Regions from separate parts of the Chungangia koreensis genome, predicted to be linked through region 2. Evidence: a T-box and tRNA genes for the amino acid it is inferred to sense, from the RefSeq annotation. Region 2 holds a T-box; the other holds one or more tRNA genes.
What was found. A T-box is a leader RNA that pairs with one kind of tRNA and senses whether it is charged. The one in region 2 lies ahead of ACFOZY_RS05425 (valine--tRNA ligase), so its partner is inferred to be a tRNA-Val.
Positions count from the first base shown of each region.

Region 1 (11,748 bases), on a different contig from region 2:
CGGTACAGCGTTCCAAAGGTTCTCTAATATGCAACAGGTCGAATACTACGGTAGAAACCCTGTAGAGGCCCGCCAAATCCTTCAAACAGTCCAACAGAATATGAATACCATGCTTGAAAAGATAGTTGAAAGTGGTTTCGAGGATACAAGGGAAGCGGGCATAAAGGACCGACACTTCATCATTGTAGATGAAGCTGCTGATATGGCACAGGATGGTATTTGCATGGACATTGTGGCAGATATTGCTCGAAGGGGAAGGGGAGCAGGTTATCACCTAATCTACTGTACTCAATATCCGACAAACGAAACCATACCTTCACAGGTTAGACCAAACATCGGAGCAAGAGTGTGCTTCAAACTTAAAACTAACATTCAATCAAGGGCAGTTCTGGACGAAGGAGGGGCTGAGGATCTTCCGGAGATTCGAGGGCGCGCCATATACCAACTCAATAAAAATATAATCGTTCAAACACCATACATGACAAATGACGAAATCAGTGACCTAATCGCACCATTTATGAGAAAGGGTGGTCCACATGAACAAACAATCGTTAGCAAAACAAAATCGAATCGACAGCATTCTCTTGAGTTTGAAGAAGCTTGATTATTTAACTCGTTCACAGATTCAGCAGCTACATGATCTAAAAAGTGTCCGGAATGCAAATAGGATATTGAAAGATATGTCTCAATATCTTTCTTCCTTCACAGTAGGTGTAGAGCATGTCTATTATCTAAACAAAGAAGGTCGGGAAAGAGTTAGAAGTGATGTGGAACGTAGAAAGACAGCGAATATTAAACACTTCATTTTGAGGAATCAACTGTACATCTACCTTAAATGTCCGGAGACATGGAAAAATGAAGTCAAGATGAAAGCCGGGGAAACCTATATTGTTTGTGATGCAAAGTTCATGATGAATAACATTCCAGCAATTGTGGAAGTTGATTGTTCTCAAACAATGGCTAAAAATGAAGAGAAAATTGAGAAGTACAGAAAGATTAAAGAACTTACTGGGCAACCCTTTAACCTCATTTGGATAACAGAGTTAGAGAGTCGTAGAGAAAGCCTCAGAGAGCTTATGGAAGGTCTCACAGGACGTGTTTATACATTGAATGATATTAGATAAGGAAGGATGGAGAAATGGCTAAGACGGCTATTAAAAAGGCTAAGAAGAGACCTGCACCAAAGAGGAAGAAACGGAAATTGGATATGGATAAAGTCGCAAAGGGTATCGGCATTGGTTTGACTGTTTATAAAGCATATAAGCAAGCAAAACGATAAGGGGGAAAACAACATGACGACAATCCGTATTGAAGATTATATGGCAAGGTCTTATCTGGATGATCTAAAGGAGAAATATGAACCGAAACCAAAAGAAAAGAAGCCAGTAACAACGAAACTCGCTGCACTCGCTTCCATTCCGATTGTAGGTAATTTGATTACTGAAACCGCCGTCGCAAGTGGTTATTCATCAAGCACCTACTTTTCAAGTCCATCATATGCAAGTACCACTCAGGTAATGCCAGGAGGCTTTTACGAAGAGCAGATGATTGCTGTTAGTGGTCCGATTTCTGATGCTGTAAAACAGAAAATTATTTCTGCATTCGATCCGCTTGTTGATTTGATTATTGCTCTTTCATTACCTGTGGCAGGAGTAATGTTGGCAGGTGGAGCATTAATGATTATGGTGGGGTTGAAAGATAATGGATTCAAACTGATCATGAATGCTGGACTTGGATATGTGCTTGTGCAAATGTCACCACTTTTCATTGATTTGTTGGCAGGTGTAGGAGCAGCTATCTAAACAATTACCATCTTTTGCAATGGCTTGTCTTACATTTTAACATCAAATTAACATCAATATAGAAAAAAGCACCCTCCATTTAAGAAGAATGCTTTCCACAAACCCTTGTGTATCAAGGGTTTTTCTTATGATTCCGACTGGGCTCGAACCAGCGACCTCTACCCTGTCAAGGTAGCGCTCTCCCAGCTGAGCTACGGAATCGAATATCTGGGACAAGTTCTATTATATCGAGAATAAGTGCAAAGTCAATGCTATAATTTAAAAAAGTTCGCTGAATCTGGGGGAGAGAAGAATGGAAAGAGTTGAGTTATCGTTCCCGTACGATTTTGATAGAGTGTTGGATCGGCTGTCGCTGGATCCTTTACATGCTGTTGATAAAGAGAGGAAAGAAGTCAGGGTTCCTTTGCCTGGCTATAAGGTAGCGACCGTGCAAGGGAAGGGGTCTATGGAGAGTCCCGTATTCGAAATTAACGGGATAGATTCGCCGGAAGAATTCCAGCACATTCAGGAAATCTTCCATTTCAACCGCTCTTTAGAGCCCATTAATGACCACTTCCAACAAACTAATCTCGCAGAAATCTTCAAGGAACATAGAGGGACGCCGATTGTGCGAGAGTTCAATCTCTATGGTTCGCTCGCAAAAAGCATTATCCATCAGCAATTAAATCTCAAATTTGCACATACATTAACTACGCGGTTTGTTCACTCCTTCGGACACCAGGTTGACGGAGTTTGGTTCTATCCAGAACCGGAACGGGTAGCGGAGCTAACGCCAGAAACCCTCCGTGAGATGCAGTTCAGTACACGAAAGGCGGAATATGTCATTGGATTATCGAAGGCGGTCGCAGAAGGAGAGCTTGACCTCCATTCACTTTCATTGCTCGATGACGATGAAGTGATCCGTACGCTCACTCATTACCGGGGCGTCGGTCCATGGACTGCGCAGAATTTCCTTCTTTTCGGTTTAGGAAGGCCTAATTTGTTCCCGATTGCAGATATCGGGCTTCAGAATGCACTTAAAAAACTTTGGAGATTGGATGATAAGCCGAAAGCTGAAGATATGGCTGCCCACTTCCCACAATGGACACCATTCATGAGCTATGCATCACTTTATTTGTGGAGAAGCATTGAGTAAGCAATATTCACAATGATAAGATAAGAGAAAAACATCATTGGGGTATAACATGAGAATAAAAGATTGGGATCGTAGTTTGAAAGCAAGGTTAATAGGAGAAGCATTCATGAATATAACATTCTGGATGTTCTTCCCGTTCCTTGCGATTTATTTTGCCGATGAGTTCGGAAAGACGGCTGCAGGCATGTTAATGATTATTTCACAAGTCTTCTCGGTAGCCGCCAATTTAGTCGGCGGTTATTGTGCAGACCGGTTTGGGCGACGGACGATGATGGTTTTTGCAGCGGCAGGGCAGGGAATATCCTTCCTTCTATTTGCAATCGGGAATTCACCGTTCCTTGAATCGCCTATGCTGGCATTCATCGGATTTACGTTGGCGGGTGTCTTCGGCTCGTTTTACTGGCCGGCAAGTCAGGCGGTTGTGGCAGACTTAGTTCCGGAGGAGCATCGGAGTGGGGTATTTGCCGTTTTCTATACGTCAACAAATATTGCTGTTGTCATCGGACCGATTTTAGGGGGGATTTTCTTCTTCCAGCATCGTTTCGGTTTGATTTTATTCGGTTCTGCAGTGTGCCTGCTTCTGTCTTGGATTCTATATAAGTTTACAAAAGAATCATTGGCTGCTGAGACTATGCAGGTCATGAAGGAGAAATCGAGTGGAATTATAGGAGCAGTTAAGATGCAATTGAAAGAATACGGGATTATTATGCAAGACAAGTTGTTCTTGCTGTTTATCTTCGCTGGAGTTTTAATAGCTCAAACTTTTATGCAGCTGGATCTTCTCCTGCCAGTATATATGTCTGAAGTGATCGACAGACAATCATTAGGTACATTTTTCGGCAAAGAACTAATCATCACAGGGGAAAAGGCATTCAGTTTCATCATTTCTGAAAATGGATTAATTGTGGCTCTTTTGACGGTTTCACTAACAAAATGGGTAACAAGATTCAAAGAAAAGAATGTATTTTTCACTTCCTCCATTTTGTATGCAATTTCGATGGTCATCTTCGGTTTATTCGGACATTTTTATATATTTGTCATTGCGATGTTCCTCTTCACATTGGGTGAGTTGATCGTAACGGGGATCCAACAAAGTTTCATTTCGAAATTGGCGCCTGAGGATAAGCGGGGACAGTATTTTGCTGCTGCGAGTTTGCGGTATACGATTGGGAGAATGATTGCACCTCTTTCTATACCGATGACAGCTTGGTTCGGTTTTTTCTGGACGTTCATGATCATTGCCTTGCTCGCGGTAATTAGTGCAATCCTTTACCGGGTGATTTTCAACATTTTTGAACAAAAAAATGCAGCTTCCTCTTCTTTATAAGGGGGAGCTGCTTTTCATATGTAACCTCTTTTGTATAAGCGGCCGGCAACTGTCATCCGCATCACTGTGTCTGTGGAACCTCCGTAAGTTCCTCATCCTCTTCGAAATAGAGGAAGTTTTCCTGTTCAAGTTCAGTTAAACGTTCCTTATTGATCCCTAATGACAGGCTTCCTGTAAAGATTGTTTCCCACCAACTATTGTCTGTTTTCATCATGGTTCATTTCCTCCTGTTCTAAATTGAGTGTACTCTTCTATACCCAACATTTCTATATTTAATTCGGAAATAACTGGTAATCCCTTCTTTACTTGAAATGATCAATTTCGGAAAGTGGGCGGAAACAGTTGCCGGAACAGGGTTTTTCCCGATGATTTATGCAATATTAAGTTTTTGTTTCAAAATTCACGGATTCTTTTTGTCTCACCGAGTACTTTTAAGTATGTCCGTTCCATTTGAAAATCATGTATAGAAAAAATAAAAAAATAAAATTCTTCTATTTTAAATATTTCAAAAGAACTCATGAAGCCGTGTCATGAGTGAACTGCCTACATAATATAAGCACAGAGGAGTGATGACAATACGACAGTCCGTATTTCGGGGTTATTATTATCCATATAATTCCGGATTGAATCCGTGTCCACCAATGGTCGTTAAAAAATATGTCCTGCCTCCGCCACTATTCTATACGTTCCAGCCGGCGGGAGCTAAGCAGTTCTCACCTGAAGCTGCTCTCATGCATGGAACTCTCTGGCCAATGTTCGTAGATGGCTTTTCCAAGGAGGAAGGCATCTCATGACGACCGGAATTTCCCAACAACAGTTTGAGATGCTTAATGCAGTGCAGATTGCCGATTTCGAGGTTGTGGAATGGCAGCTGTATTTAGATACCCATCCGAATGACTTAGAAGCATTGACTAAGTGGAGAGAAGCGACGAAATGGGCAAAGCATGTGCGCCATGAATATGAACAGCAATTCGGTCCACTGAATATGCATTCCGTCCCTTCGAAAGAATTACTGGAAGCTGGATGGCGCTGGAGTCAGCCACCTTGGCCATGGCAGATTTAAGGGAGGAGACGATCCTATGTGGACATATGATAAAAAATTGCAATATCCAGTGAAAGTTAGCCAATGTAACCCGCGATTGGCGAAATATTTAATCGAGCAATATGGTGGTGCCGATGGGGAGCTTGCAGCGGCCCTTCGTTATTTGAATCAAAGGTACACCATTCCTGATAAGGTTGTCGGCTTACTAACGGATATCGGGACAGAAGAGTTTGCTCATTTGGAAATGATCGCAACGATGGTTTACAAGCTGACAAAAGATGCGACCCCTGATCAACTGGTCGCGGCAGGGCTTGGGGAGCACTTCGTTAACCACGGCCATGCGTTGTTCTATCATAATGCGGCAGGCGCACCTTGGACAGCAACCTATATTCAGGCAAAGGGAGACCCGATTGCAGACTTATATGAGGATATCGCAGCGGAGGAAAAAGCGAGAGCGACATATCAATGGCTGATTGATATTTCCGATGATCCAGATATTAATGATTCTTTACGCTTCTTGCGCGAACGTGAAAATATCCATTCGATGAGGTTCCGGGAAGCAGTTGAAATGATTAAAGAAGATCGTAATCAAAAGAAGATTTTCTAATTTCAACGCAAAATTCCACTTTGTAATGGCTAAATAGATCATGCCATTTAAAGTGTTTACTATACACTGCCCGGAAAGTTCCGGGCAGTCTATTTTATAGTCAATGTTTTGCAAACAGTTGAATATGACACTAAAATATACCGTAGAAGGGGAGTGAATCCATGAATTTTACGGAAAAAGATGTTGCCGTTATGTTGGACAAGCAAAAGAGGTTTTATTACACAGGTGTAACGAAAAGCTCCGATTTTCGGAAGGAACGGCTTCTTCGTTTGAAAGAAACCATTAAAATATATGAAGCTGAAATTCTTCAGGCGTTGTGGAAGGACTTGCGCAAAAGTGAGTTCGAAGCATACGTAACGGAAGTTGGTTTCGTTTTAGATAGTATCGATACTATGGTTCGGAATTTAGATGACTGGATGAAAATAGAACAGGTTAAAACGCCGATTCACTTACAACCGGCGAAGAGTTTCATCGTGCGTGAGCCGTATGGTTCGGTTCTAATTATTGCTCCTTTCAACTATCCATTCCAACTTGTTATGGAGCCGCTAATCGGTGCAATCGCAGGGGGCAATTGTGCGATAGTAAAACCGTCTGAAATGGCTGTCCATACGAGTGCAGTCATTAGAAAAATGCTTTCATCAACATTTGAACCAGAATATGTACGAGTTGTAGAGGGAGAAAAAGAAGAAACGACAGTCCTGATCCATGCACCGTTTGACTATATTTTCTTTACGGGAAGTGTCAGCGTCGGCAAGGTGATCATGAGGGCTGCATCCGAGCGTTTGACGCCACTGACGCTGGAACTTGGAGGAAAAAGTCCAGCTATCGTCGATCAGACGGCGAATATTCAACGGGCGGCTGAACGGATTGCCTGGGGCAAGTTCACAAATGCTGGGCAGACATGTGTTGCACCTGATTACGTCCTTGTGCATCATTCTGTAAGGGACAAATTCCTGAAAAAATTAACCCGGACAATCGAAGACTTCTATGGCCACGATACACAAGCAAGTCCGGATTTTGTTCGCATCATTAATGAACGCCATTTCGATCGCCTTGAGGGAATTCTACGTAAAGAGCAGAATAACATCGTCTTTGGCGGCAGGACCGATCGGAATGATTTGTTTATCGAGCCGACTATTTTAGATGGCATCGGATGGGACAACCCGTCAATGGAAGATGAAATCTTTGGACCGATTTTACCGATTATGACATACGACAATTTAGGCGAGATTGTTCACCAAATCCGTCAGCGTCCAAAACCGCTGGCTGCATATATGTTCACCGAGAACCAAAAGGCTGAGAACTTCTTTCTGAACGAATTACCATTCGGAGGAGGCTGCATCAATGACACCATTTCTCATGTCGGCAATGTAAACTTGCCTTTTGGTGGAGTCGGGAATTCCGGATTAAATGCCTACCATGGCAAATACAGCTTTGAATCGTTCACTCACGCGAAATCGATTATGAAAAAGAATACTACGATCCCATTAAAGATTGCGTACCCGCCATATAAAAATAAAATCAAGTTAGTTCGGTCAATGTTTAACTAACGAAAAGAAAGAGATCAAGATTAGCCAAAGAGGCAAATCTTGATCTTTTTTATGCGTATACGGGTGAATTTGTAGGAACAACCGGTAGTGTAACCTTAATGGAAGTGCCTACGTCCATTTCACTCTCAATATGAATTTTACCACCGTGATCATTTATGATTTTTTGTGAAATCATCATACCAAGACCTGTTCCAGCTTCTTTAGTCGTATAAAAAGGTTCAAAGACCTTATTTAGAACTTCCTCACTCATTCCAACCCCGTTATCCGTAATGGTGATATCAATGAAGTGATCATTCTGATTTTCTATTTTTACTTGAATGATCCCTGCATTTTCAACAGCTTCAATCGAATTTTTCAACAGATTGATGAACAACTGCTTCATCATCTTCTCTTCGGCAACTACTTCTGCACAGGCAGCCACTGAATCGACAGTCGCCGTAATTTTCCGGTTGTTCATTTCCGGCCCGAATAAAATCATGACATCACTGATTAATTTATGAAGGTTCAGGTCAGATTTGATGGTTGCACTTGGTTTGGCAAGAACTAAGTACTCACTGAGAATCTCATCGATCCGCTTCAATTCAGTTTCAACTACTGCGGTATACTCCCGATACGGATTATGTCGCTCGGCATTCATCATTTGTACGAAACTGGAAATGACTGTCATCGGATTACGGATTTCATGAGCAACCCCAGCAGCCATCTCTCCAGCAACCTTCAACTTTTCTGCTTCAAGAGTCAGTCTTTCTTTTTCTACTTTAAAAGAGATATCTCGAGCAATCAATGACGTGGCGATGACGTCTCCCTTTTCATTGAAAATCGGATTAAGTGTCAATTGCACATCCATTACTGTGCCGTCCCTTTTAACATCTTTCACTTCAAGCATTTGGAAACTCTCACCTTTACGGACCATTCTGGAACGGCGCCGTACATCTTCTCTTCGGTACTCCGGATATAACGGGAGTTTGTTTCCGATACATTCCTCCCGAGACCAACCGTACATTTTTTCAAAGGCCGGATTTACTTCCATGATGGAATCATCCAAATCGAATATAGCGATGGCATCATTCGTATGCTCAATAAAAAGACGAAGGAAGTTCTGCTTGGAAGTGTATCGATTCTCCATTGTATCCCGTTCCTTTGTGATGCCGTTCCAAGTAGCTCTTGTGATGAGGGCTTTCACGAATGAAATGCTAACTATATAAGCAAATAAGATGAATACCGCATAAAGATCATAAATCTGGATGGTCGAGAAATAAGTTTCTTTGTAACTTAAATACAAGTAGGTGCTCTCTACCAATGTTAAACATAAAAGAGTAATATTAAGACGGGGGATATTATAGATCCCGCTTAGAATAAAAGGCACAATGAAAAATAGGGTATGGACAAAAAGGGGTGCCGTTACATTCAAGTGGAAAACGGCAAGATTACTGCCGATGATCATAATCCACATAAACGGGCAGCAATTTTTCCTTTTTATGCATACGAAATACATGATCGCTCCAAATAGTAAACAGTAATAAGGAGTTGTGACTGTAAACTCTTGCGGAAAGATAGGCATCGCTATGAGGTGAAGCAGTGAGCCAAGGATAAAAAGGCTTATGGTTGCTATATTCTTGTTGTAAAGTAAAGAGTAGTAATTCATGTTTGAACCTCAGTCGGCAAATATTGGGAAGTTTTTACGTATGTACCCATCATACACGAAAATTCTTTGTCGGAAAATGTTGTTTTTTGTTATCATCGTAAAAAGTGGAGGTTTTGACTTATGACAATTCAATTCAAGGAGCAGGAAACAGTTGCGTTGTTAGAGAAACTCGTGAACATTCCAAGCCCTTCCGGTTATACAAATGAAATTATGGAATATATGTCTAATTTCTTCATAAAAAATGGCATTTCATTCAAAAAGACGAACAAAGGCGCACTGATTGCGACAATTGAAGGGAAAGATCAAAGTCGTCATCGCTTACTGACAGCCCACACAGATACACTTGGGGCGATGGTGAAGGAGATTAAAAGCAGCGGACGTTTGAAACTGACGATGGTCGGCGGCTTCAATTGGAATGCGGTAGAAGGTGAGTCTTGTTATATACATACAGCTAAAGGGACTGTCCGCGGGACGATCTTGATGCACCAAACAACTGTCCATGTATATAAAGACTCTGCAAAAGCGGAACGAAGTGCAGAAAACATCGAAGTCCGTATTGATGAAAAAGTTTTTAATGCCGATGACGTAAAAGCACTTGGAATTAGTGTCGGTGATTTTGTGTCGTTTGACCCGAGATTCGAATACACAGATTCAGGATTCATAAAATCCCGTCATTTAGACGACAAAGCGAGTACTACACTTCTTTTACAATTGATGAAGGCTATTAAAGAAGAAGAGACGGCTCTCCCGCATACTACTCATTTTTATATTTCAAACAATGAAGAAATCGGTTATGGCGGAAATTCAAATATTCCTGCAGAAACTGTAGAGTATATTGCTGTCGATATGGGGGCAATCGGTGACGGACAGGAATCTGACGAATACACAGTGTCCATATGTGCTAAGGATTCAAGCGGACCTTACCATTATGAATTGACACGGTCGCTTGTCGGATTGGCAGAGCAAAATGCGATCGATTACAAGTTGGATATCTATCCTTATTATGGCTCTGATGCTTCTGCGGCGATTCGTGCTGGCTTTGATGTGAAGCATGCTTTATTCGGGCCGGGAATCGAAGCTTCCCATGCGTTTGAACGGACACATGTAGATTCGTTGAAAGCCACATATGCATTGCTGTATGCCTATGTCACATCACCCATGAGTGAAAAGCAGGAGGGATGATGAATGCTGACAAAGGAACTTCTAAACTGCCTTTTAGTTAAACAGGTTTTAGGAACGCTTCCGGAAGAAGTGGAAGATTTAGCTGTCGACTCACGCAGTGTCCTCCCTGGGGGCATGTTTGTGTGCATAAAAGGATTCACTGTAGACGGCCATGATTTTGTTGACCAGGCGATAGCCAACGGAGCGAGGATCATTGTAGCCGAGAGAGAAGTGGAGATCGATTTTTCAAAAGCGGCACTTGTACTCGTCCAAAATACACATCGCGCAATTGGTTGGTTAGCTTCCGCATACTATCGATATCCGTCGAAGAAAATGACGATGATCGGGGTAACCGGAACGAATGGAAAAACGAGCGTAAGCGGCATTATCCATCAAATATTACAAAACACGGGTGAGCGTTCTGCTCTTTCGGGAACAATAGGCTTTAATCTGAATGGAATCCTATACGAATCAGCCAATACAACTAGTGATGTGCTTTCAACTCAGCAAATGATACACCAGGCTGTAGCAGAAGACTGCCAGTCCATGATCATGGAGGTTTCTTCCCATGGACTTGTAGAGGGACGATTAGCTGGAGTGGATTTTGATATTGCCGTCTTTACGAATCTCACTCATGACCATCTCGACTTCCATGGTACGATGGAACGGTATGGTCAGGCGAAAGGTCTTTTATTTGCCCAGTTAGGGCAGGATTTTGAAAAACAAAAATTCGCTGTACTGAATGCGGATGATCCTTGGTCTGCGCGAATGATGGAAATGACATCATTCCCTGTCTTAACTTATGGAATCCGGAATGACGCGTTATTTAAAGGGACGAATATTAAGGTCGATGAGTTAGGCACGGCTTTTGACATGGAGACGCCTTCTGGTTCTTACCACGTGAAAATGCGGCTGATCGGTGAGTTCAATGTTTCAAATGCATTGGCTGCAGCAGCTGCATTATATGCAAAAGGGCTACCAATGGAGATGATTGTTGAACAGCTTCGAGAAATCCCGCCTATTAAAGGCCGTATGCAAAAGGTGGAGACGGAAGCCCCGATTTCCATTTTCGTTGACTACGCCCATACGCCCGATGCGATCGAAAAGGCGATCAGTTCGGTTGAACCGTATGAAAAGAATAAGTTGATATTCCTCATCGGTACGGGTGGAAACCGCGATAAATCGAAAAGACCAACGATGGCAGAGAAAGCTTCTGCTGCCGACTATGTAATTTTGACGACGGACGACCCACGGTATGAGGAATATGACAGTATCATCAATGATCTCGCTAAAGGAATGCAACATGATCATTTTGCTTTAATAGGTGACCGTGCGGAAGCCGTTAAACATGCGATTGAAGTGGCGGAACCGGGAGATATGATCATCTTTGCTGGAAAAGGGCATGAGGATTACCAAATTATCGGCAACACGAAATTTCCACACAGTGATACGGAAATTGCTCTACGTGAGGCGAAAAAG
Region 1 is NZ_JBHSEC010000002.1:292,471-304,218, reverse strand. It holds gene ACFOZY_RS03135 (FtsK/SpoIIIE domain-containing protein) at 1-604, shown strand, start outside; gene ACFOZY_RS03130 (replication-relaxation family protein) at 537-1,124, shown strand; gene ACFOZY_RS03125 (hypothetical protein) at 1,139-1,279, shown strand; gene ACFOZY_RS03120 (hypothetical protein) at 1,293-1,802, shown strand; tRNA gene ACFOZY_RS03115 (tRNA-Val) at 1,931-2,003, opposite strand; gene ACFOZY_RS03110 (DNA-3-methyladenine glycosylase family protein) at 2,095-2,937, shown strand; gene ACFOZY_RS03105 (MDR family MFS transporter) at 2,987-4,264, shown strand; gene ACFOZY_RS03100 (hypothetical protein) at 4,326-4,478, opposite strand; gene ACFOZY_RS03095 (hypothetical protein) at 4,834-5,058, shown strand; gene ACFOZY_RS03090 (spore coat protein CotJB) at 5,055-5,327, shown strand; gene ACFOZY_RS03085 (manganese catalase family protein) at 5,344-5,913, shown strand; gene ACFOZY_RS03080 (aldehyde dehydrogenase) at 6,075-7,463, shown strand; gene ACFOZY_RS03075 (ATP-binding protein) at 7,513-8,916, opposite strand; gene ACFOZY_RS03070 (M42 family metallopeptidase) at 9,229-10,290, shown strand; gene ACFOZY_RS03065 (UDP-N-acetylmuramoyl-L-alanyl-D-glutamate--2,6-diaminopimelate ligase) at 10,294-11,748, shown strand, end outside.
Region 1: it has a tRNA-Val gene. The T-box ahead of ACFOZY_RS05425 (valine--tRNA ligase) is inferred to sense a tRNA for this amino acid. The anticodon was not compared.

Region 2 (11,748 bases):
TACTAAATCCATCATTAACCAGTTATTGAAACAGCCAATCCTGCAAGCTAAGGAATTAGCGATGGACCCTCAATCGCAAGAAAAGCTGGAGCTGTTCCAGCAAATCTTTGGGATCGAGGAAGAAGTTGCAGAGGAACAAGTTAAAATTCAAATGCGGGAAGAAACAGCAAAAGAGGTCGCAAAGACTGAAGATGCAAGCCGTGTTGAGCTTTCCTATTAATGGGTGAAAAGAGGGCGTTTTTGTATCTATATGCTACTATATAGATACAGAAACGCCTTTATCGCGAAAAGGAGTGGGCAAAATGGCCGATGCTTTGGCCCGCCTGCATGAAGTAATGATCGTCCTTTATGCGGTCAGCCTAATATTTTATTTTATAGATTATTTAAACAAAGATAAAACTGCCCGTAGAGTAGCATTTTGGATCATTTCTGCCATCTGGATCATTCAGACAGGCGTACTATTGTTAACCATCATCCAAACAGGTAAGTTCCCGGTATTGTCTTTAACACAGGGAATCTATTTCTATGTATGGTTACTGATCTTGCTATCCATCATCATGCATTGCATAGCACGGGTGGATTTACCGGTGTTTTTCCTAAATATTATCGGGTTTATCTTCTTGACGATCCACACTTTTGCACCAATTAAGATTGAACAGTCCTCTATCGGGGAGTCACTGGTTTCTGAATTGTTGTTTTTCCATATAACGTTTGCCATTATGTCCTATGCAGCCTTTTCTTTGTCATTTGTTTTTTCAGTACTCTATCAGATTTTGTATTATTTCTTGAAAAAGAAGAAATGGACAAAACAGTGGGGCAGGCTGCCTTCCCTGACTCAAACGGAGAAGGGAATGTCAGCATCCATGCTGGTTGGGATTCCGATGCTTGGGATTAGCTTGATCTTAGGCTTGCAGTGGGCGTATATCACATTGGATGAATATACGGTTTTGGATGCGAAAATTGTCGGTTCCGTCATGATGTTAGTTATATATTGTTTACTGCTCTATTTGAATCGTAGAGGAAAAATAGTTGGTGTGAACTATGCATGGGGACATATCTATACGTTCTTACTCCTAATGGCAAACTTTTTCCTTGGGAGCAGGTTATCGGACTTCCATTTTTGGTATTGACGAAAGGATTGAATTAATGTGAGAAAAATTATTGTCGGTTCAAGACGGAGTAAGTTAGCGCTTACCCAAACGAATTGGTTTATCGAACAAATGAAGGCTGCAGGAGCCCCATTTGAATTTGAAGTAAAAGAAATCGTGACAAAAGGGGATCAGATTCTTGATGTCACATTGTCCAAAGTGGGAGGGAAAGGCTTGTTTGTCAAGGAAATCGAGCAAGCCCTTTACGATAAAGAAATCGACTTTGCTGTACACAGTATGAAGGATATGCCAGCTGTCCTTCCTGAGGGATTAGTCATCGGTTGTGTGCCGCCACGAGAAGATCCAAGAGATGCATATATATCAAAAGGCCATGTGAAATTCATGGATTTACCGATCGGGGCTGTTGTTGGTACTTCAAGTTTACGTCGTAGTTCCCAATTGCTCCTAATGCGTCCGGATTTGAATATTAAATGGATTCGCGGAAATATTGATACTCGTCTTAAAAAGCTTGAGACGGAAGAGTACGATGCTATCATCTTAGCTGCTGCAGGTCTTAAACGGATGGGCTGGAGCGATGATGTGGTGACAGAATTCATCGATACAGAAAGATGTCTACCTGCTGTAGGGCAAGGCGCCTTAGGGATCGAGTGTCGTGAAGATGATACAGAACTTCTGAATGAATTGGCCAAACTAAATGATGAACCGACGTGGAGAGCAATCCAAACTGAACGGGCTTTTCTATCTGCTATGGACGGAGGCTGCCAAGTGCCGATAGCCGGCTATGCGGTTGCAGAGGGACCTAACGTTGCGTTTACCGGTTATGTTGGATCTCCAGATGCCATGAAGATCTTTAAAGCAACCGTAATCCAAGAGGATCCGATCAGTGCTGGAAAAGAAGTTGCAAGACAGCTTAGCGAGCAGGGGGCTTATGAAGTCATCCAGCAAGTGAAGGCTGAGAATAATGTGTGAGTCAACTGCATTAAAAGGGGAAACCATCATTTTAACCGGCATCCCTAAGTCCGATGAACCCGAACGTCTCGTCCGGCAATATGGAGGCGAACCGGTTTCCTTTCCGCTTATTAGGGTGCAAGAAAGAGCAGATGAGGACCTACAATTTATTCATCGGTTGAATGAGTATGATTGGTTGATCTTTACAAGCCAAAATGGCGTCAAATATTTCGGACAGAAATTAGTTCGCTTCAATATAGCGGTCAATGATGTGAATCATCCCAAAATAGCTGCTGTCGGAAGTGAGACGGAAAAGGCATTGAAAGAAATAGGTTTTCAAGTGCATTTTAAACCCTCTGTTTTTAGTGCAGACAGATTTGTCGTTGAATTCCCGGATTTGGCTGATGCAGGTGAACGTTGCCTTTTCCTAAGGGGATCGCTGGCTAAGGAGACCATTAAAGAAGGGTTAATAAATGAAGTGGACGAATGGACCGTTTATGAAACTGTTACAGACAGTGAGGGGCCGAAGAAGCTAATAGAGTTTTTAGCCCATACTCCGAAATGTACCATTACATTTTCAAGCCCATCATGTGTAGAGGTATTTGTAACCGAGGTCATTCCTCACATTGTATTGGAAGGGTATACGATTGCGGCTATTGGTCATGTAACCGAGGATGCCTTATTAACTGCTGGCCTTCCCGTCCATGTTAAACCAGAGAAATATACGATGACTTCAATGATCGAGAAAATTGCAAAATTGAAAGGTGATTCTAAATGACTGAACTTAATTTTCAACGTCACCGCCGCCTTCGCCAATCGGCAGCGATGCGCTCCATGGTACGTGAAACGCACTTACATACGGAAGACTTCATATACCCTGTATTTGTAGCAGAAGGGACAGGTATTAAAAAAGAAATCTCCTCTATGCCTGGTGTCTTCCAATACTCTCTCGATAGATTCGGCGAGGAACTTGATGAAATTGTTTCGCTTGGCATTCCGGCAATCATGATTTTTGGTATTCCTGCTGAAAAAGATGCAGTCGGAAGTGGAGCCTACCATGACCATGGGATTGTTCAAGAAGCGACTCGTTTCACGAAGGAACGATATCCTGAGCTTTTAGTAGTGGCAGACACTTGCTTATGCGAATATACAGATCACGGACACTGTGGAGTGATTGAAAACGGTCAAGTATTGAATGATCCATCTCTTGATTTGCTTGCTCGTACGGCAGTGAGCCAAGTGGAGGCGGGAGCTGATATCATTGCTCCTTCCAATATGATGGACGGATTTGTAGCTGCGATTCGCCATGGCTTGGATGCTGCGGGATTCCAACATATACCGATCATGTCGTATGCCGTAAAATATGCATCCTCCTATTACGGACCATTCCGTGAGGCTGCGGAAAGTACACCACAATTCGGAGATCGTAAATCATATCAAATGGATCCTGCGAACCGTTTGGAAGCCATTCGTGAAGCGTCTTCCGATGTGGAGGAAGGTGCGGACTTCTTAATCGTGAAACCAGCACTTGCTTACATGGATATCATCCGTGACGTGAAAAACAACTTCGTCTTACCTGTAGTGGCCTATAATGTCAGCGGTGAATACTCCATGGTAAAAGCAGCAGCGCAAAACGGATGGATCGACGAGAAATCTGTCGTATTAGAAACATTAACTGGCATGAAACGTGCAGGAGCTGATTTGATTCTGACGTATCATGCTAAAGATGCAGCACGCTGGTTGGAGGGTAAATAATGGGCAAAACATACGAGAAGTCGAAAAAAGCATTTGCTGAAGCGGTCAATTTGATGCCAGGAGGGGTAAACAGCCCTGTCCGTGCATTTAAGTCGGTGAACATGGATCCAATTTTCATGGAGAGAGGTTTAGGTTCCAAGCTGACAGATATTGATGGAAATGAATATATCGACTATGTACTTTCTTGGGGTCCGCTAATTTTAGGTCATTCCAATCCTAAAGTAGTCGAAGCTATTAAACGAGTAGCAGAAAGCGGAACAAGCTTTGGAGCATCTACGTTGATTGAAAACGAATTGGCTAAATTAGTGATGGAACGTGTACCCTCTATCGAAATGGTTCGAATGGTTTCTTCCGGTACGGAAGCAACGATGAGTGCGCTTCGTGTTGCACGCGGCTACACTGGTCGAGATAAAATCTTGAAATTTGAAGGCAGCTATCACGGACACGGAGATAGCTTGCTGATCAAAGCGGGTTCAGGCGTTGCCACTCTTGGCTTGCCTGATAGCCCAGGTGTACCAGAGTCCATTGCCAAAAATACAATTACGGTTCCATATAATGACTTGGAAAGCGTTCGCGTAGTATTCGAAGAGTACGGCCATGAATTGGCAGCAGTCATTTTAGAGCCGGTTGCGGGGAATATGGGGGTTGTACCACCACAACCAGGATTCTTGCAAGGCCTTCGCGAATTAACGGAAAAGCATGGCACGATTCTGATCTTTGATGAAGTGATGACAGGCTTCCGTGTAGGTTACAACTGTGCCCAAGGGTATTACGGCATAACGCCTGACATGACATGTTTAGGGAAAGTCATCGGAGGCGGTCTGCCTGTAGGAGCATTCGGAGGCAAGCGTGAAATCATGGAGAGGGTAGCTCCAAGCGGTCCGATTTACCAAGCGGGTACTCTATCTGGTAACCCATTGGCAATGACGGCTGGATTTGAAACAATTAGTCAGCTACAGGAAGAAACATATGAGTATTTCATCGAACTTGGTGATCTGTTAGAAGCGGGCTTCCGTGAAGCGGCGTCGAAATATAATATTCCTCATACGGTTAACCGTGCTGGATCTATGATTGGATTCTTCTTTACAAATGAGGATGTCATTAATTACGATACAGCGAAAACGTCTGACTTGGAATTATTCGCTGATTATTATCGTTTGATGGCAGAAGAAGGTGTATACTTACCACCATCACAATTTGAAGGACTATTCTTATCTGCTGCACATTCAAAAGAAGATATCGAGAAAACAGTGGAAGCGTTCCACAAAGTTTTCGCCCAATTGGCACGCTGATTGGATATGTTAAGGGATTTGCCTTATGATGGCAAATCCCTTTTATATATGGACTTTTACAAACAAATACATTAGGTGAACTATGAAGCGGGCGATGTATACTACCAAATTTACTAAATATACAACTATTGGATCGAAGTGTACATCAAAATCCTATTCACGACTAAGTTCTTCCGTATAGAATTCACTAGCCTTCCTATGTGGAGAACTTATTCATCGGTGGCATGATTCTTCTACCTCTTGCATAAGTATGTCTATAGTGAAGAATCCGAATCGAGGAGGCAATTCATTTTGAAAACTGTCACATGGGAATTAAAAGAGACGTTTCATTTTCCACAGTTATACGGCAGCCCGTCTAATGTACCGGATATAAAGATCGTTCCACAAAGCACCAATACTGTATCCGGTGATTCTGTCAGGTTGAATGGCATTTATCATATTGCAGCGAACGTGGAGTTCAAGCCGTTTGAAGGAACATTCCCGCGGCCATATGATGGCGTTGTCATCGACTTTATTGAAATGCAGGAAGAGGATAACAATGGTTATTTTGAATATGCGGTTCCATTAACGGTGGACATCCCCCGTGAGCGGATTCAGAATGGCTATATTCCATCATTAGAAGTACAAGATGTCAAGATGCACTATCCATTCCCGGGGTGCGTGGAAGTTGGATGGACAGTTGCCTGTTCTTACGCAGAGCCTGCTGACAAGGCGGAAGAAGCTGTAGGGATGAAAGGTGCCGCCACGTATACATTGGAAGTTGATGAAGAATTGAATATGTCGGATGCAGTGGAAGTTCCGACGCAGACCGTCGTGTTTGAAAGTAGTTCGTCATCGTCCTCATCTTCAACATCTTCCACACCGGATTATGAGTATGAGTCCGTTGAAACAGTTTTCGAAGAATCTAAATCATCCGCAATGGACGAGGAAGAATCTATAGAAGAACAGCATCCGGTAGTTCAGCCGGTTGCAGTCACTCAGCCAGTTGTTCATGCCGTTGAAGTGGTGGATGTGGCAGAAGATAAATCGTTAGCCAAAAAGAATCAGAGTGAATTGAATTTCTTGAATGACTTGAAGGACACGTATTCCGTTTTCACATTCCGCAACGATCAAATATAATCATGGTGGAATGCAAAACAAAGTCCGATTAGCAGACAGAGGAACAGAAAATCTCCGGTTGTCGGAAAGAATAACGTCCTTAACAACTGGAATACACAAAGCGGAATGATAATGGATTTACAATAAAATCGGCACCGCCTCAACCATGGTGGAAGTAGCCAAGGATTGTAACCTCTTCGCATTTTTCAACATCCTTTCTCTAAATGACTTGACGAAAATCTGACAGTTGGCATACAATAACGATAACTTTATATTTCGATGCGTTGATTGGGAAGAGTAAAGCGTTCGTACCGTCCTTAGAGAGGAAATCATCTGGTGAAAGATTTCCGGCAGTAGGCGTTTGAAGGTCGCCCTGGAGCAGTTCCTATGAATTCAGTAGTAGGAGCCGGTTTGAAGCCGTTAACTGATTGAGAGCCGGATGGCATATGCCGTCTGCGAATAAAGGTGGTACCGCGAACAACTCCTTCGTCCTTTAAAGACGATGGAGTTTTTTTGTTTTCCCAAAAAACGATAGGAGGGCTTAACATGACAGAAGAAATTAAAATGCCGACAAAGTATGATCCACAGTCGATCGAAAAAGGTCGCTATGAATGGTGGCTGGAAGGGAAGTTTTTTGAAGCGAAGCCGGAAAGCGGCAAGGCGCCATATACTATCGTGATTCCTCCACCGAACGTTACAGGTAAGCTCCATTTAGGCCATGCTTGGGATACGACGCTGCAAGATATTTTAGTTCGTATGAAGCGTATGCAAGGTTACGACGCTTTGTGGCTTCCGGGTATGGACCATGCAGGAATTGCGACTCAAGCAAAGGTTGAACAAAAGCTTCGCAGTGAAGGGAAGTCCCGATATGACTTGGGGCGCGAAAAATTCCTTGAAGAAACTTGGAAGTGGAAAGATGAGTACGCAAGCCACATTCGTGAACAATGGGCGAAGTTAGGATTGGGACTTGACTATTCCCGTGAACGTTTCACGCTCGATGAAGGATTGTCAAAAGCTGTTCGTGAGGTATTTGTTAAGCTATATGAAAAAGGCTTAATTTACCGTGGCGAATACATTATCAACTGGGATCCGGCAACCAAGACTGCTTTGTCGGACATCGAAGTAATTTACAAAGATATTCAGGGTGCATTCTATCATATGCGATACCCATTGGCTGATGGTACTGGTTCAATTGAAATTGCTACTACACGGCCAGAAACCATGTTAGGGGATACAGCTGTAGCGGTACACCCTAAGGATGACCGTTACAAGCACTTAATTGGCAAGACTGTTAAATTGCCGATTACAGGTCGTGAAATCCCGATTGTAGCGGATGACTATGTTGATATGGAGTTCGGTAGCGGGGCAGTTAAAATCACTCCTGCACATGACCCGAATGACTTCGAAATCGGAAACCGTCATAATTTGGAACGCGTTTTAGTTATGAATGAAGATGGAACGATGAATGATAGAGCAGGCAAATATGAAGGAATGGATCGATTTGAGTGCCGTAAACAAATCGTGAAAGATCTTCAGGAAATGGGTGTTCTTTTCAAGATTGAAGACCATATGCATTCTGTCGGACATTCAGAACGGAGCGGAGCTGTCGTTGAACCATATCTCTCTACACAATGGTTCGTTAAGATGGGGCCTTTGGCAGAAGAAGCTGTCAATCTACAAAAAGAAGAGGGTAAAGTAAACTTCGTACCTGAACGTTTCGAGAAGACATACATGAACTGGATGGAAAACATCCGAGACTGGTGTATTTCCCGGCAGTTATGGTGGGGACATCGTATTCCTGCTTGGTACCATAACGAATCAGGTGAAATCTATGTTGGCCACGAAGCACCGGCTGATGAGGAAAATTGGAAACAGGATGAGGACGTTTTGGATACATGGTTCTCCTCAGCTCTTTGGCCGTTCTCGACACTTGGCTGGCCAGATACGGAAAGCGAAGACTTCAAACGTTACTATCCAACCGATGCATTAGTAACTGGATATGATATCATCTTCTTCTGGGTTTCCCGGATGATTTTCCAAGGTCTTGAATTCACGGACCAACGACCGTTCAAAGATGTGTTGATCCATGGTTTGGTTCGTGACTCAGAAGGACGTAAGATGTCCAAATCCCTTGGAAACGGTGTCGACCCGATGGATATGATCGAGAAGTACGGTGCAGACTCCTTACGCTACTTCCTATCTACAGGCTCTTCACCAGGCCAAGACTTGCGCTTCTCTTATGAAAAGGTTGAGTCAGTGTGGAATTTTGCCAATAAGATTTGGAACGCTTCCCGTTTCGCATTGATGAATATGGAAGGCATGACATACTCGGAAATTGACTTGTCGGGAAAGAAATCCGTTGCGGATGCATGGATCCTCACTCGTTTGAACGAGACCATCGATTTAGTGACGAAGCTTGCTGACAAATATGAGTTCGGTGAAGTTGGCCGTGTACTATACAACTTCATCTGGGATGACTTCTGTGACTGGTATATTGAAATGGCGAAGCTGCCATTGTATGGTGAAGATGAAGATGCGAAAAAGATGACACGTTCGGTGTTGGCATACGTTCTTGATCAAACGATGCGCTTATTACATCCATTCATGCCGTTCATTACAGAAGAAATATGGCAGCATCTTCCGCATGAAGGAGAGTCTATTGCGGTTGCAGCATGGCCGACAGTAGATGCTTCCTTGACAGATGAAGCGAAAGCGTCTGACATGAAGCTTCTTACAGATATCATCCGTGCGGTACGGAACATCCGTGCTGAAGTCCAAACACCGATGAGTAAGAAAGTTCCAATGTACATCTCTGCAAAAGATGATGCAACTCTATCTGTTTTGGAAGAGAATAAAGCATACATCGAACGCTTCTGTAATCCAGAACCACTTACATTAGGTGTTACAGTCGAGGCACCTGCCAAGAGCATGTCAGCTGTAGTTTCCGGAGCGGAACTATTCATGCCGCTTGAAGGCTTAATTGATAAAGACGCAGAAATTGCCCGCCTTGAGAAAGAATTGGAGAAATGGGCAAAAGAAGTGAAATTGGTTCAAGGAAAGCTTTCAAACGAACGCTTCGTTTCCAAAGCACCGGAAGCGGTTGTAGCGGAGGAACGTAAAAAAGAACAGGACTACTTGGAGAAACATGCAACAGTTGAAAAACGGTTGAATGAATTGAAGAGTTTGTAATGAGGGGAGTTGCCTTTTTGTCGAGAGACGAAGGGGCAACTCTTTTATTTATGATTGGAGCTTAAACAAACACCATGTATAATAGAGTGGAAGAGAGGAGATGCGACTTTGGTAATAGGAATATCCATTTTTATAAGTTTCATAGTCATTTTATTACTTATCGCAATCTTCCCGCTGAAAGTAGAGAAGAAGCCCTTATACATAGTAACAGGCATATCAGGATTGATTGTCTTCCTTTCCGTCTTTGCTGCTTATTCACTCGTCTGGTGGTACGGAATCATGGTGTTTGCCGGTTTATTGCTTGCTTTGGCGATTTTATTCGGGAAGAAGATGGAATGGCTGAAGCCCATTAATCTTATTGAAAAAGATATGAAACATAAACCTTTTCCTTTAGAGTTTAAAGAATCTGGCAAAGGTCGGTCCATTTATGATGACAAGGTCAGTCAACTCGCAGTAACGTCCCGAAATAAAATAGATGAGAACGTTGAGGAAATTCAACCAATAGTTCATTCAAATGATGAAGATACTCACGACAAAGGCGGAGCAACCAATGATCAGTCGGAAGAATTGATGAACAGTGATTTTGCCGACTATATTGAAATGACAGAACTTATACAAATAAATGATTCAAATGAAGTCATAGAAGTTTGGGAACAAGATGATTTACTGGTGGAAACTGTAGAGGGAAATTTAGAAACAAAAAATCATGATGATGTCACCAGTTCATTGGAAGTAGAGGAATTGTCCGATGAGTGGCTGAATAGCCGATTAGACGCAATGTATGGCGGTGAGCAATCTACTTCTATCGGGTTTGATTTTGAAAATCAGGGTGATCAGCCTCTGGAGTTTTATGAATTAGAAGACCGTCCGGCGAGTTTAGAAGAAGAGTACGCATTGTTAACAGGCGATGAAGTTGAAGGTGAATACATTGGAGAACAGGATGTAGAGTTCGAGGATCTATCGCAGCTATACTACCATGGGAAGAGGGGGGATAACGATGGAACAACGAAATAGTGTTCAATTCATCATTCTCGCCCTCTTAGTCAGTATGGTCATGGTAGCCATTGCATTTGGTGTTTCAACGGGAGTAAATGCAATAAGTGGTAATGCAGACGCTTCCTACTTTGGAAATGAAACATACGTCGGTCCTGTGAAAGTAGACGGACTATCAAAAGAGCAGGCAATTCTCATTCTTACACAAGAAACAGAACGCTGGAAGAGTAATCAGAAACCTACCATCCAGTTTTTGTTTGAGAAAGAGAAGTTGGATTTGGATTTTATAGAATTTGATATTCAGACCTCTGTGACTCAAGCCCGGACAGGGGAACGAAACGAGCTTCATTTTCAAATGAATAAACAGAACTTACATAGCGTCTATGAAGGACTTTCACTTATTGATGTTGATGAAATAGATTATCAAGGATTTGAGAATGATTTACTGGATCATGCAAAGTATCTGACTGATTTTCCGAATAAAATCTATTTAACTGAATACATAAGTGGATTAGTGGATGAAACTTTGCCCTTTTCTACAAATACACTATCTATTAAAGAAGGGGATGTAAGTGCTAATATATGGATGAGAAAACATCAGGAGATGACAATCAAAAAGGACGAAGTCTTTTCTTTGAATGATATCTACTTAAAAGAATCGAATGGTCTTTATTCAGAAGGCTTCCAAAATGAACTGGCTTCAGCAATTTATAAAGCAGCATTGAATAGTCCCTTTTCAATTGTTGAAAGAACAGTCACGACTGATAACCGGTACAATCAGGAAGTAGGGTATGAAGCATTCATTGATGCGCAGCATGATTTAAAAATAAGGAATGAATATGGCAAGCCGCTGCGTATCCAATCTACATTGAAAGATGGAAAACTGTTCATTTCAATTGTAGGTGACAGTTCACTTGTTAACATTCAAGCTTCAATTAAAGAGGTAAAGACTTTAAAGCCCAGAGTAATTGTGTACCCGGTTGAAGATTATTCTGATGAGTATGAGGTGGAAGGGGAGAATGGCGTACAAGCTACCGTCGTTCGTTCAGTAAGCCTCGGTGATTCAATTTGGAAGAAATACACCCATGCAGTAGATTCGTACTTGCCTATACCTGAGAAATGGTATCGGGTGTTTGAGGAAAATCAAGAAGATGTAGAGAGATAAAGAAAGAGGAGGGCGGAATGCCTCCTCTTTCTTTAATTTCCATAAGTGACATCAGATGTAATATCATCTTCCGTTAATACTGGAGAAACCTCATAGTCATTGCGGGAGTTGAGTGAGCATTCTTCATTGTAGTTTGATATTTTGGTCGCCCCATTTGGAACAGTTCCGCTATAGGTTGCTGGGAGGAATACCTTTCCTC
Region 2 is NZ_JBHSEC010000005.1:213,628-225,375, forward strand. It holds gene hemA (glutamyl-tRNA reductase) at 1-220, shown strand, start outside; gene ccsA (cytochrome c biogenesis protein CcsA) at 303-1,130, shown strand; gene hemC (hydroxymethylbilane synthase) at 1,149-2,078, shown strand; gene ACFOZY_RS05405 (uroporphyrinogen-III synthase) at 2,071-2,835, shown strand; gene hemB (porphobilinogen synthase) at 2,832-3,812, shown strand; gene hemL (glutamate-1-semialdehyde 2,1-aminomutase) at 3,812-5,104, shown strand; gene ACFOZY_RS05420 (hypothetical protein) at 5,396-6,223, shown strand; T-box leader at 6,478-6,699, shown strand; gene ACFOZY_RS05425 (valine--tRNA ligase) at 6,749-9,391, shown strand; gene ACFOZY_RS05430 (hypothetical protein) at 9,500-10,405, shown strand; gene ACFOZY_RS05435 (VanW family protein) at 10,389-11,549, shown strand; gene ACFOZY_RS05440 (hypothetical protein) at 11,582-11,748, opposite strand, start outside.